DNA from 2 places in the Isoptericola sp. Y541 genome. Region 2 is predicted to be linked to the other one. Evidence: riboswitches for the same ligand, from Rfam matches in the RefSeq annotation. Region 2 holds a riboswitch; the other holds the start of a gene.
What was found. A riboswitch is a leader RNA that binds a small molecule or an ion and turns the genes downstream of it on or off. The one in region 2 is predicted to bind S-adenosylmethionine.
Positions count from the first base shown of each region.

Region 1: another riboswitch for S-adenosylmethionine. It lies ahead of AC1C2V_RS07730 (aminotransferase class V-fold PLP-dependent enzyme); the one in region 2 lies ahead of AC1C2V_RS19395 (methylenetetrahydrofolate reductase).

Region 1 is NZ_JCAIUJ010000002.1:638,947-647,258, forward strand. It holds gene AC1C2V_RS07705 (peptide MFS transporter) at 1-266, opposite strand, end outside; gene AC1C2V_RS07710 (dienelactone hydrolase family protein) at 464-1,042, shown strand; gene AC1C2V_RS07715 (hypothetical protein) at 1,096-1,260, opposite strand; gene AC1C2V_RS07720 (amidase) at 1,374-2,843, shown strand; gene AC1C2V_RS07725 (CsbD family protein) at 2,992-3,165, shown strand; gene AC1C2V_RS07730 (aminotransferase class V-fold PLP-dependent enzyme) at 3,238-4,725, opposite strand; SAM riboswitch class IV at 4,760-4,876, opposite strand; gene AC1C2V_RS07735 (RNA polymerase sigma factor) at 4,985-5,647, shown strand; gene AC1C2V_RS07740 (serine/threonine-protein kinase) at 5,647-6,873, shown strand; gene AC1C2V_RS07745 (CIA30 family protein) at 7,042-7,659, shown strand; gene AC1C2V_RS07750 (OmpA family protein) at 7,661-8,278, shown strand.
Region 2 is NZ_JCAIUJ010000013.1:32,459-40,770, forward strand. It holds gene AC1C2V_RS19375 (hypothetical protein) at 1-181, shown strand, start outside; gene AC1C2V_RS19380 (contact-dependent growth inhibition system immunity protein) at 238-375, shown strand; gene AC1C2V_RS19385 (hypothetical protein) at 496-669, shown strand; gene AC1C2V_RS19390 (NADP-dependent oxidoreductase) at 793-1,695, shown strand; SAM riboswitch class I at 1,776-1,882, shown strand; gene AC1C2V_RS19395 (methylenetetrahydrofolate reductase) at 1,888-2,910, shown strand; gene metE (5-methyltetrahydropteroyltriglutamate--homocysteine S-methyltransferase) at 3,010-5,415, shown strand; gene AC1C2V_RS19405 (hypothetical protein) at 5,574-5,717, shown strand; gene AC1C2V_RS19410 (FBP domain-containing protein) at 5,844-6,347, shown strand; gene AC1C2V_RS19415 (SRPBCC domain-containing protein) at 6,460-6,933, opposite strand; gene AC1C2V_RS19420 (ArsR/SmtB family transcription factor) at 6,950-7,282, shown strand; gene AC1C2V_RS19425 (hypothetical protein) at 7,562-7,783, opposite strand; gene AC1C2V_RS19430 (phosphodiester glycosidase family protein) at 7,968-8,312, opposite strand, start outside.

The DNA of each region.
Region 1 (8,312 bases), on a different contig from region 2:
CAACCGCCGCCCACGGACACGAGATAGACCATGGTGCCGTAGCCGGCCGCGATGGACGCCGCGTTGCCGGGCTCCATGGCGAGCCCGTTGTCCGCGACCGACGCCGTGAAGTACAGGACGAGGATCGCCTGCATCCCGAGGAAGGAGAACCGCTCCCAGACCTCGAGGCTGAAGAGCGTCGCGAGGCCGCGGGGGTGCCCGAAGAACGCCCGGTCGTCGTGGGCGTCGGGGGCCGGGTCGACGGCGGGCGCGTCCTCGGTGGTCACGTGTGCCTCATGTGCCTCATGTACCCAGGCTGCCACCGGCGACCACTCCTCACCTTCCGTACGGCCCACCGGGTGGCCCGTCGGGTGACTCGTCGGGTGGCTCGTCGTCCGAGAACGCCCCACGACCGTGCGTGCCACGGGTGGGGCTGGAAGACTGGCCGACGGTCGTGACGAGCTGGTCGTGACGGGGAGGACGCATGGCCGAGATCCTGCTGTTCCACCATGCCCAGGGGCTGACACCCGGGATCGGCGACTTCGCCGAGCGCCTCCGGAGCGCCGGCCACACCGTGCACACGCCGGACCTGTTCGACGGCCGCTCCTTCGACTCGATCGACAGCGGGATGGCGTACGTCGAGGAGCTGGGGTTCGGCGAGATGCTCGAGCGGGGCACGCGGGCGGCCGAGGCATTGTCCGCCGAGCTGATCTACGCCGGGTTCTCGCTGGGAGTCCTGCCGGCACAGAAGCTCGCCCAGACCCGGCCCGGTGCCCGGGGCGCCGTCTTCTGCTACTCGTGCGTCCCGACGTCCGAGTTCGGCGGCTGGCCGGCCGGGCTGCCGGCGCAGATCCACGGCATGGACCACGACCCGATCTTCGTCGGCGAGGGCGACCTCGAGGCCGCGCGGGCGCTGGTCGAGGAGTCCGGGACGGCCGAGCTCTTCCTGTACCCGGGAGACCGGCACTACTTCGCCGACAGCTCGCTGCCCGGCTACGACGCTGACGCCACCGCGCTGATGACCGCCCGCATCCTCGAGCTCGTGGAGCGCGCGGACCGGTGAGCGCTCCACGACGAGGCGCCGGCGGCCGGCGCGCAGTCGGCGAGGTGGTCGCGCTACTGCGCCCGGAGGCGCTCTTCCAGCCCCTTGCGGACCTCGGGCCATTCATCGTCGACGATCGAGAAGTACGCGGTGTCGCCCACGGTGCCGTCGCCGGCGACGCGGTGCCCGCGCACCTCGCCGTCGTCGCCCAGGACGGCGAGGACGAGGTCGTGGATCACCCGCACATGATCGCCGAACAGGCGGTTGGCACCGGAATGCGTCCACGATCCGCGCGATCACGGTGTCAACCGCCTGTTCGGCAGCCCCGGGGTGGGTGGGTAGCGTGCGGGGCATGGATGCCCTGCACGAGAAGACCGCAGTCGAGCTGCGCGACCTGCTGCGGTCCGGCGAGCTCACGCCCACCGAGGTGGCCGACCACTTCCTGGCGCGGATCGAGCGCGCCAATCCCGGCCTGGGGGCGTTCGTCTCCGTCACGCCGGAGGCCGCGCGCGAGCGGGCGGCGCGGCTCGAGCGGGACGGCGGGCCCGCGACGCTGTGGGGCCTGCCCACCGGGGACAAGGACCTCTGGGCCCGCGCGGGGGTGCCCGCCGGCTTCGGGTCGCGCGCCTTCGCGGGCGACGCTGCGATCGTGCCGCCCGTGAGCGACGAGATCGTGCAGGTGCTCGACGCCGCGGGCATCGTGAGCCTGGGTCGCACGACGGCGCCCGAGCTCGGCTTCCCCGCGTACACCGAGCCGCTCGCCGGGCCGGTGGCGCGCAACCCGTGGGACCCCACCCTCGGCGCGGGCGGGTCCAGCGGCGGCGCGGCCGTGGCGGTCGCGGCCGGGCTGCTCCCGTTCGCCCCCGGGTCGGACGGCGGCGGGTCGGTGCGGATCCCGGCGGCGGCCTGCGGGGTGGTCGGGCTCAAGCCCAGCCGCGGGCTGATGCCTGCGGGGTCGGGCCAGGAGTCGATGGGCGGCCTGGTGGTGAACGGCCCCCTCGCCCGCACCACGCTGGATGCTGCCCTGCTGCTCGAGGGGATGCTGACCTGGACGGCCGACGGCCGGGTGGCCCACCCGCTGACCCTCCGCGCACCGTCGGCCCGCGCCGGGGAGTACCTGGCGGCCGCGCGGCGCGGCGAGGTCGGCGGCAGCGGCGGCGAGGACGTGCAGGGCCGGTTCCACGTGGCGGTCACGACCGACTCGGCGTGGGACCACTTCTACGAGATCACGACGTCCCCGGAGGCCCGCGCGGCGCTCGACGTCGGCGTCACGACGCTCAGCGGCCAGGGTCACGACGTCGAGCCGGTGCGGCTGGAGCCCGACCCCGCGTACGGCCCCGCGTTCCGCACCCTGTGGATGGCGGGCGCCTCGGCCGTCCCCCTCGACGACCCCGCGCAGCTCGACCTGCTGGAGCCGCTCACCCGCTGGCTGATCGGCCGCGGCCGGCAGGTGCCGGCCCGCGAGGTCGCCGAGGCGCTGCGGGCGCTCACCGCGTTCGAGCGTCGTCTGGTGGCGCAGGTCTCGCGGTACGACGCCGTCATGACGCCCGCGCTGGCCATGACCCCCCGCCCGCTCGGCTGGTTCGACCCCGAGGACCCGGAGCGCAACTTCGAGCAGCAGTGCCAGTACACGCCGTGGACGTCGATGCTCAACGTGGCGGGGCTGCCCGCGATCAGCGTCCCGACGCACATGACCAAGGACGGCCTGCCCATGGGCGTGCAGCTGATCGGCCGCCCGGGCGGCGAGACGACGCTGCTCGCTCTCGCGGCCCAGCTCGAGGACCGCCTGCGGTGGGCGGACCGGCACCCGCCGGCCTGGTGAGCGGCGACGCCCACCCGGTCATCGCCGTGAGCGCGGCTGGCCGGCGTGGGCGCCACACAGGGAACGGATTAGTACGCCCGGGTGCGAACGGCCGCGGGCTCGCCTACGGTCGACGTTCGAGGTCGTTCGTGCGACGGAAGGAGCCCCGATGGGACTCGCAGACAAGGCCAAGCACCTGGCTGACAAGGGTGAGGGCAAGGCCAAGGAGACAGCGGGCAAGCTCACCGACGACGAGAAGAAAGAGGCCGAGGGAAAGTCCCAGCAGGCCGGAGCGGACCTCAAGCAGGCGGGCGACAACGTCAAGGACGCGTTCAAGCGCTGACCTGCCCACGACGACGGGGGCGCCACCAGCGGTGGCACCCCCGTCGTCATGTCCGGAAGTTCTCTCGAGCGGTCAGACGTCGTCGGGCAGGCAGCCGAACGCCTCGTCGGCGCCGAGGGCGGCGGTGGCCAGCAGACCCTCCAGGCCGGAGCCCGGGGGCACGGGGCGCGGGTCCTCGACCACGACCCACAGGGAGTCCACCACGTCGTAGCGCGCCTGCGGCCCATCCGTGACGAGCGACCGGACGGCGGCGACGAGCCGCTCGACCTCCTCGCCCGCCGTGCCGAGGCCGACCGACGCCCGCACCGCCCCGGCGTCGAACCCGAGGCGCCCGAGCAGCGGGTGCGCGCAGAACCGGCCGTCGCGCACGCCGATGCCGTGCTCGGCCGACAGGTAGGCGGCGACCAGGCCCGGGTCGTAGCCGGAGACGGTGAACGTCACGACGCCCACCGGGTCGACGGCGTCGTCCCACACGTGCACGACCTCGACCCGGTCGACCTCCTCGAGGCCCGCGACCAGCCGGCGCCGCAGCACGTCCTCGTGCGCGCCCACGACGCGCGGGTCGAGGGCGGCGAGCTCGTCGCACGCGGCGGCGAGCGCCACCGCGCCGATCACGTTGGGCGACCCGGCCTCGTGCCGCGCCGGCCCCTCGTGCCAGTCCGTGCCCGCCGTGCGCACCCGGCGCACCGCGCCGCCGCCGGCGAGGTACGGGGTGCCGCCGTCCAACCAGTCGCGCCGCCCGACCAGGGCACCGGCGCCGAACGGCGCGTACGTCTTGTGCCCGGAGAACGCGACGTAGTCGACCCCGGTCTCCTCGAGGGAGAAGCGGCGGTGCGGCACGAGCTGCGCGCCGTCGAGGACGACGCGCGCGCCCGCTCCGTGCGCCGCGGCGACGACGTCGGCCACCGGCAGCGCCTCGCCCGTGACGTTCGACGCGCCGGTGAGCGCGAGCAGCGCGTACGGCCGGCCGGTGGCGACCCCCGCGGCCAGCTCCTCGGTGATCTCCGCGAGCGTCGCGGCGACCGACGGGCCGCCGGTCACGACGGTGGCGTCCGTGGACCGCTGCCAGGGCAGCAGGTTGGCGTGGTGCTCGATGTCGAGCACCAGCACCCGTCCCGGCTCGCCCGTCACCGGGTCGACGGGCACGCAGCCGGCCAGCAGGTTGAGGGAGTCGGTGGTGTTGCGGGTGACGATGGTCAGGTCGTCGTCGCGTGCGCCGACGAAGGCGCCGATCGTGCGGCGCGCCGTCTCGTAGAGCGCGGTCGAGACCTGCGACAGGTACCCGGCCCCGCGGTGCACGCTCGCGTACAGGGGCAGCACCTGGGTGACGCGGTCGGACACCGCCTGCAGGGCGGGCGCGGACGCGGCGACGTCGAGGTTGGCGTACGGCACGTAGCGGCCGTCGACGAGAGGCACGAGGGTGTCGGCGCCGACGACGGGCAGCACGGGGGCGACGTCGTGCACCGGCGGGGCGGCGTCGGTCGCGGCCACGCCGTCAGTGGGGGCGTTCTGCGGCCGGTGGAGCTGCGGCCGGTCGAGCTGCGTGGTGAGCGTAGTCATGGCTGGTCCTCCTCGGTGATGCCGGGGAGGTACCTCCCCGCGCTTGCCCTGGCGCCGGACGGCGCAGAGCCTGGTCGTCACCCGGGGCACCCCGCCGCGAGAGGAGGGTTGCCGGCCAGCGAGCCGGGGCTTGTCGCTGGCGCTCTTGACCTGCCGCCCATCGTGCGGTGACCGGCCCACGTCGTCAAGCGCTGGGACGGGCTTCTCACGATGCGGGCACGGGCTGGCCCCGGCGCCCGGCGCCCGGGAGAGTCCGTGCATGGTCTCCGTCCGCCGCGCCACGACCCTCGACGTCGACGCGCTCCTCCCCGGCGCGGAGCTCGACGTCGCGCTCCGTACCGGTGACGCGCACGCCGCCCGGCGCGCCGTGGCCGAGGCCGTGGCCGCCGCCGGGCCGGACGACGTGCTCGACGTGCTGGGCCGGCACGCCGCCACCGGCTCCGCGCTCTGCACCGAGCTGCTGGTCGAGCTGCTCGACGAGTCGGGTGTGGTGGGGCGGTTCGTGCGCGGCGCGCTCCTCGACGAGTCGGCGGTGGACGACGTGTGCCAGGACGTGCTGATCTCCGTCGCGGGGTCGGTGAGGTCGTTCGCCGGCGCCTCGAAGGTCACCACGTGGGTGCACGGCATCGTGCGCCACCGCGTGGTGGACCACCTGCGGCGCCAGCGGGCCACGTCCCCCCTGCCCGACGACGACGCCGCCCCCGGCACGCGGATGAGCTCGTTCATCGCCACACGCGCCACGGTGCGCGACGCGCTCGCCGCCCTGCCGGACCTCTACCGTGAGCCCGTGACGCTGCGCGACATCGAGGGCCTGCCGTACGCCGAGGTCGCCGACCGGCTGGGCCGCAGCCTCGGCACCGTGAAGTCCCAGGTGTCGCGCGGCCGCGCCCTGGTCGCCGCCGCCCTCGGGGGCGCACTCTGATGGCCGGTCAGGAGCTGATGGGGCGGTACCGGGTCGGGGACGTCATCGGCGTCGGGTCGTTCGCCACCGTGCACCGCGCCGTCGACGAGCGGCTCGACGACACCGTGGTCGTGAAGGTCCTCGCGGAGAATCACAGCCTCAACCCGGAGATCCGCGAGCGCTTCATCGCCGAGGGCCGGGCGCTGCGCCGGGTCGCGAGCCCGCACGTCGTCACCGTCTACGACATCGGCGAGAGCGACCGCCAGCAGCCGTACCTCGTGCTCGAGCACGCCGACCGCGGCACGCTCGCCGAGCGGGTCGCCAGGCTCCGCGCGGACGGCTGGACGGCGAGCCCCGCGGACGTGCTCGCCGTCGCCCGCGGGCTGGCCGCCGCGGTCGAGGCGGTGCACGCCGCCCGCCTGGTGCACCGCGACCTCAGCCCGGGCAACGTGCTGCTGCGCACCGGGCCCGACGCCCCCGCCGACGGCCCGGCGCCCGGCGAGGCCCCGTTCGCCGTCGTGCGCCCCGACGAGCGGCTCGTCGTGGCCGACCTCGGCATGTGCAAGGACCTGGCCCGCAGCTCCGGGCTCACCGTCGCGGGCGGCACCAGCGGGTTCCGGCCGCCCGAGCAGGACGGCCCCGGCACGGTCGACACCCGCGCGGACCTGTGGGCGATGTCGGCGCTGCTCGGCTGGCTCGCCGAGGGCGCCGACCTGCCGCGCGGCCTGCCGCGGGCGCTGCGCCGCAGCCTCGCGGACTCCCCGTCGAGGCGGCATCCCGACGTCGCCGCGTGGCTCGCGGACGTGGAGGCCACGCTCGCGCCCGCGGACGAGGCGCACGGCACGCCCGCCGGGTCGGCGGCCCCGGGGGCTCTCAGCCGACGGCGCCGCACGACGACGACGGCCGTCGTCGCCGTCGTGCTGGGCGCCGGGGTCGGCCTCGGCGCGGGGCTGGGCGCCGCCGCGTGGCTCGACGGCCAGCCCCGCGCGAGCGCCGGCGCCGCCAGCGTCGCGATCTCCGGGCCGGAGTCCGCCGTCGTCGGGGAGCCCGTCACGCTCACGGCCCGGGTCACCGGGGCCGACCACTGGGTGTGGACCCTGCCCACCGGGGCCTACACGGCCGACGACGGCACCGTCGAGCTCAAGGCGACCAGCGCCGGGCGCGCCGAGGTCGTGCTCGAGGCGCGGGCCGCCGACGGCACGGCCGTCATGGCCGTGCACCACCTCGACGTGGCCGACCCGGGCTGACACCACGGCGACCGCGGTGAGGGGGCCAAGGAGCCGGGCGAAGAAGCCGGCCGAAACTCGTGCGAATAAGTCTGGCCGGCGTGCAACCATTCCGCCGTCCCGCGCGACTCACCCCTGTCAGACGTAGTCAGAACCCATCAGGTCGAACCCTTCCGATCAGGAGAGATCATGCGACACCTGCCCCGCCGACTGGCACCGATCGCCGTCGTCGGCCTGCTCGCCCTCGGCGCCTGCTCCCCAGGCGGCGACGACGCCGAGTTCGACGACGCCGGCTCGACCGCCGACGCGGCGCCGAAGTCCGCAGAGGAGACCCCCACGGACGGGGCCGCCGCCGACGCCCCCGAAGGCACCGCGGGCGTCGACTTCCCAGACCCGGAGGACGTCATCGCGGACGCGACGTTCACCGTGCCTGGTACGGAGAAGGACGAGGTCCGCTTCGGGATCGAGTCGATCGTGGTCTCGGGCGGCACGATGGAGCTGCGACTCGTGATGACGCCGGAGTTCGACGACGGCGGCGGCGCCCCGTCCTTCTACGACGCCACCGGCGAGAGCTCCTCCCTCATCCTCATCGACCGGGAGAACCTCAAGGAGTACCGCGTCCTCGAGGCCGACGGCGGCGGCCGGTGGTACAAGAGCGACGAGGTCTACACGGAGGCGCTGCCCGGCCAGTCCGTGGGATACCAGGCGTTCTTCGCCGCGCCGGAGGACGAGATCACGACGGTCGACGTCAAGCTGGCCGACTCGTGGCCGGTGTTCGAGGACGTCCCCCTGACCTTCGAGGACTGACGTGCGACGCACACCTCTCCCGCGCCGGACGGCGCCGCTCGCGACGGTCCTGACCGTCGCGCTCACCACGGCCACCCTCGGCTCCGCGGCGTCCCCCGCGGCCGCGGCCGCGGACTCCTACGACTGGCCCGCCATCGACGCCCTCGACCTCGGCGAGCCCGCCCAGGAGCAGCGCGTCGCCTCCGTCACGGCGTACGTCGCCGGCGGCTCGGTCACTCGATATGTGGTCGAGGGCTCGGTCGACTCGGTCGACGACACGACGAAGGACGGCGGCGAGACCGTCGTCACCCTCTCGTCCGACATCCTCTTCGACTCCAGCGACGCCTCCCTGTCCAAGGTCGCCAAGGAGAAGATCGCCTCCCTCGTCGAGGACGTGCCGAAGGGGGCCGCGGTCAAGATCGACGGCCACACGGACACGGTCGACACCGACGCGTTCAACCAGAAGCTCTCGGAGCAGCGGGCGAAGGCCGTGGCGGGCGCGGTCGGCGACGCCCGCGGCGACCTGAAGCGCGACGTGCACGGCTACGGCGAGACGCAGCTCAAGATCGCCGAGTCGGGCGACGACGAGGCCGAGGACCGTGCCGCGAACCGTCGTGTCGAGATCCGCTACGGAGGCTGATCGTCAAGAGCCGCCGCGCGTCCCCACACGTTGT
Region 2 (8,312 bases):
ACTCGAGGACGACGAGACGGCCTTGCGGTCCCAACTCAATGCCTTGAGCGAGATCTCATCCTACGGGCTCGTACCCAAGGACGTAATCGCGCGGGTCATCTCAAGCAGGGAATGGGACTATCGTTGGGCGAGCGACTTTATCGAAGGACTTAGGGACGACCTGCCGATTGCGCCCGAGTAGACATGGGCTAATAGTTTCGGCCCAGTCAAGAGGTTTCACTAATCGCACGAGCGTACATTCACCAGGACCATGACACCGAGGCCCCGACCCCACTCGGAGTGGTCGACGTGTTCCGGTCGGCGGAGACGCCTGAGATCGTGGCAGAGCTCGAGGCCGAGATCGATGACGTGCTGGCCGGTAACCCCAGCGTGTGAGCTTCCGCAAGTGGTTCACCGGCATGTCGTCGGCGCTCCGGTGAGCGTCCTGATCGACGGTTCCGCCGTCGTGGCCCTGCTCGGCTGGGCCGACGAGCCGGACGGACTCCCGCCCGCGCTGTGTCACCCCGCCGCCGCGGGACGCTGGACCTCCACCTGTGGGGCGGGTGCATCGTCGCCTCCAGCGAAGACCGCCTCGCGACCCTTGCCGCAGACCTGCCCGACGTCGTCCCCGGCGTCGCGAACGTCCCCTGGGAGACCGTCGTCGGGCTGGCGAGCGGGCCCGCACTCTGACGACACCGGGACGATGGCGCTGGCCACGGACGACCTGACGGTGGACGATCGTCGCGATGAGGTCTTGACCGCCGACCAGACGGTCGGGGAAACCTCCGACCTGCAACACCTGAGGGAGTGAACGTGCTGGCGATGGTGTTCGAGACGTACGGCGGCCCGGACGTGCTGCACCTGGCCGAGATGCCCGACCCCGAGCCCGGGCCGGGCCGGGTGCGTGTGCGCGTGGAGGCCGCGGCCGTCAACGTCTGGGACACCAAGGCACGCAGCGGGGCGGGGTCCGACGTCGGTGCGCCGCCGTCGCCCGTCGTGCCGGGGCTGGAGATCGCCGGCGTCGTCGACGCGCTGGGCGACGGCGTGACGGGCGCCGCCGTCGGGGACCGGGTCGTGGGCTTCGCCGCCACCGGCGGGTATGCCGAGCTCGCGCTCACCAGGGTCTTCGCCCCCGTCCCCGACGGCCTGCCCGCGACGGCGGCCGTCACGCTTCCCGTCGCGGCCGAGACCGCCGTCCGCGCGCTGCGGCGCCTCGACGTGCGCCCGGGCGAGACGCTGCTGGTGCACGGCGCGTCGGGGTCCGTGGGCGAGCTGGCGACACAGCTCGCGGCGCGGCGCGGCGTCCGGGTGATCGGGACGGCGTCGCCGCGGAACCAGGACCGGGTCGCCGCCCTCGGCGCCACGCCGACGCCCTACGGCGAGGGCCTCGTGGAGCGGGTGCGCTCCCTCGCCCCCGACGGCGTGGACGCCGTCCTCGACACGACCGGCGCGGGCGTGCTGCCCGACTCGATCGAGCTGCGCGGCGGCACCGACCGGATCGTCACCATCGCGGACGACGGCGCGGCCGAGCTCGGCGTGGAGTTCAGCTCCCGGTCCGAGCGCGACGCCGGCGAGCTCGCCGAGGTCGTCGCGGCGCTCACCCGCGGGGAGCTCACCACGACGGTCGCCGCGGTGCTGCCACTCGCCGACGCGCCCCGCGCCCACGCGCTCGTCGAGAGCGGACACGCGGGCGGCAAAGTCGTGCTGGTGCCCTGACCTGGGCGGCGACGACCGGCCGATCTCACCCAGCGGTCTCATCCTCGCCCGCATCGCGGATGGTGCGTACGATCGAGGTCCAGCCATCCAGAGCGGCCGAGAGTCCTGGCTCGACGACGCCGCAGCAACCCGTTCTCCGACGGAAGCCTCCCGAGGACGAAGGTGCTCACGCCAGGATCGATGGAGTGACGCATGGTCGCAGAGGCATCTCTTCCGCCCACCCCGGCGCTGCCCGCACGCCCGACGATCTCGTTCGAGCTGATGCCGCCGCGTCGGCCCCACGCCGCCCCGAAGTTCTGGGAGACGGCGCGCCGGCTCGTGGCCACGCACCCGGACTTCGTCTCCGTGACGTACGGCGCGGGCGGGGGTGACCGGGCGACCGCCCGGCAGGTGGTGTCCACCCTGCTCGAGGGCACGCCCGTCCTGCCCGTCGCGCACCTGACATGCGTGGGCGCCTCCCGCGAGGACGTCTCCGCCGTCATCGACGACTTCCTCGCCGCCGGCACGCGGGCCTTCCTCGCCCTGCGCGGCGACCCCCCGAAGGACCAGCCGGACTGGCGCCCGCCCGCGGACGGCGTCGAGTCGTCGATCGATCTGGTGCACCTGCTGCGCGAGATCGAAGCCCGGCGGTGCGCCGCCGACCCGGGGGCCGCCCTGCGGGGCGCCGCCCGGCCGCTGACCATCGCCGTCGCGACGTTCGTCGACGGCAACGTGCAGGCCGGCACCACCCGGACCCAGGAGGTGCAGCGCCTGCTGGAGAAGCAGCAGGCGGGCGCCGGGTTCGCCATCACCCAGATCTTCTACGAGGCCGACTCGTACACCGACTTCGTCGCCGAGGCCCGCGCAGCCGGCGTGACGATCCCGATCCTCGCCGGGCAGCTGCCCACGACCGAGCCGCGCCGGCTCCGTCGCGTCGAGGAGCTCACCGGCGTCCGCGCGCCCCAGCACCTGCTGGACGCGCTCGACGCCCTACCGGACCCGGAGGCGCAGCACGCCTACGGCACCGCGCGCGCCGTCGAGCTCGCCCAGCACGTACTCGACGCCGGCGCACCCGGCATCCACGTGTACACGTTCAACAAGTACCGTCCCGCTCTGGACCTGCTCGAGGGTGTGCACCTCGGCGGACCGGCGTCGCCCGACGAGCCGTCGGACGACGCGGACCTGGCCAGAAGGCCGTGGGTACCGGGCATCCCGACACAGGCTCCCGCCGTCTGACCCCGTCGGCGGTCGAGCCCGTCGAGACCCGGCTCCGGGTTTCGACAGGCTCAACCAGCGACGTCAGACGATCCCGGAGCCCACCCGTGAGGAGTGCTCATGTCCACATCCCCGTCCACCCCCGCCTTCCCCGGCGGCACCGTCCTCGGCTACCCGCGCATCGGGCGCCGGCGTGAGCTCAAGCGCGCCGTCGAGTCGTTCTGGGCGCTGCCGGCCGACGAGCGCACCGACGCCGTCGACCTGGAGATCGCGGCCGGCGCGCTGCGCAACGACACCGTCCGCCGCCTCGCGGCACTCGGGCTGAACCCCGACGACGGGTCCGTGCCCGGCTCGTTCTCTTACTACGACCAGGTGCTCGACGTCGTCGCCCTCCTGGGCGCGGTGCCCGAGCGGTTCCGCGACCTGCTCGACCCGGATGACGGGTCCCTCGAGCTCGACGGCTACTTCACGGTGGCCCGCGGCCGCGGCGAGGACGCGCCGCTCGAGATGACCAAGTGGTTCGACACGAACTACCACTACCTGGTGCCCGAGATCAGCGAGACCACGCCGATCTCGTTCGCCGACCACCGGATCGTGCGCGAGTACGCCGAGGCCAAGGAGGCCGGCGTCACGACGCGCCCGGTGCTCGTGGGCCCGGTGACGTTCCTCGCGTTGTCGAAGAAGGCGGACGAGGCGGGCGCCGGGTTCCGCCCGCTCGACCGGCTCGACGACGTCGTCGCCGCGTACGCGGAGCTGCTGCGGGCGCTCGCCGCCGTCGGCGCCCCGTGGGTGCAGCTCGACGAGCCGGCGCTCGTCACCGACTCCGTCGACGCGACCTTCGAGGAGCTCTCCGACGCCGTGACCCGCGCGTACGCAGCGCTCGCCACAGACCTCTCGGTCGACGCCGACGACCCCGCCGCCGCGCGGCCCGCGATCCTCGTGTCCGCGCCGTTCGGCGGGCTGGGCGACGACGGGCTCGCGCTGCTCGCGGGCACCGACGTGGACGCGATCGCGATCGACCTCGTCAAGGGCGCCGTGCCCGCCGCGCCCGAGGGCGGGGTGCCCGGGCTCGCCGGCAAGACGCTCGTCGCGGGCGTCGTGGACGGCCACAACATCTGGCGCGCCGACCTGGCCGCCAAGCTCGACGTCGCCGAGTCGCTGCGCCCGCTGGGCGCCGGGGCCCTCGCCGTCGGCACGTCGACGTCGCTGCTGCACGTGCCGCACGACGTCGAGGACGAGGTCTTCGGCGCGGGCACCGGCACCGTGCTCGACCCCCGCCTGCGCGACTGGCTGGCGTTCGCCGACCAGAAGGTCGGCGAGGTCGCGATCCTGGCCCGCGGGCTCGCCGAGGGCCGGGACGCCGTGGCCGACCACCTGGCCGCGTCGTCCGCGGCCGCGGACTCCCGCGCGACCGCGGCGGGCGTCGTCGTGCCCGCGGTGCGCGACCGCGCCGCCGCGCTCACCGACGCCGACTTCGCCCGCGGCCCATACGCGGAGCGCGCGGCGGCGCAGGCCGCCCGGCTGAACCTGCCGGCGCTGCCGACCACCACCATCGGGTCGTTCCCGCAGACCCCCGAGATCCGCAAGGCCCGCGCCGCGTGGACCAAGGGCGAGCTGCCCGACGCGGACTACACGGTCGCGATGCGCGCGGAGATCGACCGCGTCGTGGCGCTGCAGACCGAGCTCGGCCTGGACGTGCTGGTGCACGGCGAGCCGGAGCGCAACGACATGGTGCAGTACTTCGCGGAGCACCTCGACGGGTTCGCGGTGACGGCGAACGGCTGGGTCCAGTCGTACGGCTCGCGCTGCGTGCGCCCGCCGATCCTGTGGGGGGATGTCGAGCGGCCCGCGCCGATCACCGTCGAGTGGTCGGCCTACACGGCGTCGCTCACGGACAAGCCGGTCAAGGGCATGCTCACGGGCCCGGTCACGATCCTCGCGTGGTCGTTCGTCCGCGACGACCAGCCGCTCGGCGACACCGCGAACCAGGTGGGCCTCGCGCTGCGCGACGAGATCGCCGACCTCCAGGCCGCGGGCATCGGCATCGTGCAGGTGGACGAGCCCGCGCTGCGCGAGCTGCTGCCGCTGCGCCGCGCCGACCACGAGGCGTACCTGCGCTGGTCGGTCGGGTCGTTCAAGCTCGCGACGTCAGGCGTCCAGGCGGCGACGCAGATCCACACGCACCTGTGCTACTCGGAGTTCGGCGAGGTCATCGGCGCGATCGACGGCCTCGACGCCGACGTGACGTCCGTCGAGGCGGCGCGCTCGCGGATGGAGATCGTGCCGGAGCTGCGCGACGCCGGGTACGCGCGCGGCATCGGGCCCGGGGTGTACGACATCCACTCCCCCCGCGTGCCGTCCACCGAGGAGATCACCGAGCTGCTCGAGCTGGCCGTGAAGTCGATCGACCCCGCCGTAGTGTGGGTCAACCCCGACTGCGGGCTCAAGACGCGTCGGTACGCGGAGGTCGAGCCGGCCCTGGCCCACCTCGTCGCCGCCGCCCACGAGGTCCGCGCCACCCTCTGACAGTGATGCTGGTTGAGCCTGTCGAAACCGCCTGTCGAAACCGCCTGTCGATACCGCCTGTCGAAACCCGTGCGGTGGTTTCGACAGGCTCAACCAACACCCGGTCCGGCGTCGGGGTGACGGAATTCGCGTCGACCCGGGCGACTGTCCGTGCCACCATGGACGGGCCGGTCGCGCCACGGCGCGAGCGGACCAAGATCTTCACGAGCGAGGAGCGAGCGATGCAGGGCGTCGCAGGGAGCGGGGTGGGCCACCAGGCCTGCTCGGGCAGTCCCGCCTGCCCCGTCGTCGCCACGCACTGACACCAGTCGGCTGCCGGGCGGCGCGGGGCTTCGTCATGCCCACCGTCACCCGGCCACCTTCTTCGACGACGCCATCTCGCGACGTCGTGCGCCGGTGACGCCCCCGCTCACCGAAAGCCGAACCGCATGAACCCCCTCACCGAGAAGCAGCTCCACGACAGCCTCGTCAACGCCACCCGCAGCGAACGGCAGCGCATGATCGTCCCCGATCTCGCCACGCTCGACTGGGAACGCCTCGACTACCTCGGCTGGCGCGACCGCAAGCAGCCGCTGTCCGCCTACGCCGTCACCTGGATCGACGACGAGCCCGTCGGTGTCCTGCTGCGGGCCGCCGAGCGCACCGGCCCGCGCCGCGCGGTCATGTGCGCGTGGTGCGAGGACGTCGTCGAGACGCGCGACGTGCAGCTCTACGTCGCCAAGCGCGGCGGAGCCGCCGGCCGCAAGGGCGACACGATCGGCACGCTGATCTGCTCCGACTTCCGGTGCTCGCGCAACGCCCGCCGTCGGCCCACTCTCGCCGAGGCCGGGTCCGACGACGACGGCGTGCGCGCCGCGATCGTCGAGCGCCGCGTCGAGAGCCTGCGCGCGCGCACCCGCCGGTTCCTCGACGAGGTGCGCAGCACCGTCTGACACACCCGCACCCACACCCACACCCACACCGCTGACGCCGAACAGGCGGTTGACGCCGCTATCCGGCGCGATCTCGCGCCTGCACGGTGTCAACCGCCTGTTCGGCACTGGGTCAGCGGTAGAAGCCCTCGCGGAGGTTGATGCCGTGCTCGACCCACGCCTTGAGCGCGGCGAGCATGCCGGTCCAGCCCTCGCAGTTGCCGAAGGCGTGCTTCGCGCCGTCGGGCGTGACGGTCCACGACGACTCGGTGATCGTGACAAGGGTGCGGGCGTCGTCGTCGACGGGCTCGAACTCGAAGGTCACGGTGGTCCCCGCGCCCTGGGTCGTGGCCTCCCCGTCCCACCGGATGACGAGGCGCCGCGGCGGGTCGGCCTCGACGACGGTCACGGGGAACCGGCCGGGGAAGTCGGCGAAGTCCCAGGACACGTCGGCCCCGGGCTCGAGGCGCCCGCGCGCGCCGCCCGTCGTGAAGTAGCGGGAGAGCTGGTCGGGGTCGGCGACGGCCTCGTAGACGTCCCGGGTCGGGCGCGAGACGCGGCCCGAGACCGTGAAGGTGAGCTCGGTGAGTGCCTGCTTCTCATTCATGTTGTAGTTTTATCACATGAACGATGCCGCGCCCAGGGTCACGGACGACGACCTCGTGTTCAAGGCCCTGGCCTCGCCGGTCCGGAGGCGCATGCTCGACGCCCTCAAGGAGTCGACCCTCACGACCGGCGAGCTGTGCGCCCACTTCCCCGAGCTCGACCGCACCACCGTGCTCCAGCACCTCCGGGTGCTCGAGCGCGCCGAGCTGGTGACCGGGCGCAAGCTCGGGCGCGAGCGGCACCTCGCCCTCGCCCCCCTGCCGATCAAGCGGATCCACGACCGGTGGATCGACGCCTACGCCCGCGCGGCCGTCGAGCTGCTCGACAGCCTCGACGACGTGCCGTCCTGACCGCCGGCAGCTGTCGACCGGCACGCCCGCACCACGGGCAACGACCCCGGGTAGGCGAGCATCCTCGGCAGCGGGCCGCACGCCCCCACCCCGCGCCGGGTGCGCTGCGACGGGTCGGTGCTGCCCGACTGCACGACCTCGTGGAGAAGTCCCACCGGGCCGGGATGGCGCAGGTGCGGCCCGGCGTGAACTACCTCGACTTCCACTTCGCCGCCATGGGCGTCGAGGCCCGGACCTCAGCGCGGTTCTCCGCTGACCCGACCCCGGTGCAGGGCTGGGTCAGCGCTCGTGTGCGCCGATCATCGGCAGACCGAAGGCGAGCGCGACCACCAGGATGCCGCCGACGACGAGGTACGGGTCCAGGGGCGGGTTGCCGCCGGACGCGCCGGAACCGAACAGCACAAGACCGCCCAGGAAGAGCACGAACATGCCGAGGAAGCGGACGACGACGGCGCCGGTGGGCTCGGACTTGGTGCGCGGGTTGACCTGGTAGTCGCTCATGAGCAGAGCGTACGACGGCGCCGCGCGGCTCGGCCAACGAGGGCTCTGAGCGCCGGCCGTGCCAGCACCGGCGGTGAACGCCGTGGCTCGAACCATGTCTCATGGCTCTATCAGACGTTTCCTTGGACAGGGTGAGAGAAGCTGAGACAGCTCAGGCCGACACCCTCTGATTCAAGGCGGCTACTCAGCCGCGCACCCGTACCGTCAGCTCCTTGCTGCGGGTCTCGCCCGCGTCGTTGGTGAGCACGGCGACGTACCGGTAGGTGCCGGGCTCACGGCCGATGACGGCCGTGGTGGCGGACTGCGCAGCTCCCCCGGCGCCCGGGGTGAGCTCCTGCCGGTCGATCTCGACGCCGTCCTCGTACAGCACGTAGCCGCCTGCCTGGGTGCCCCACCACTTGTTCATGGTGACGGCGTAGTCGCCGTCGCCGGCGGTCCCGTCGGAGGTGTCGTCGTGGGAGAGCACCGGCGTGCCGGGGTTCGCGTCCGTGACCCGCACGGTGTGCGGGCCGGCGCACGGGGTGGTGCC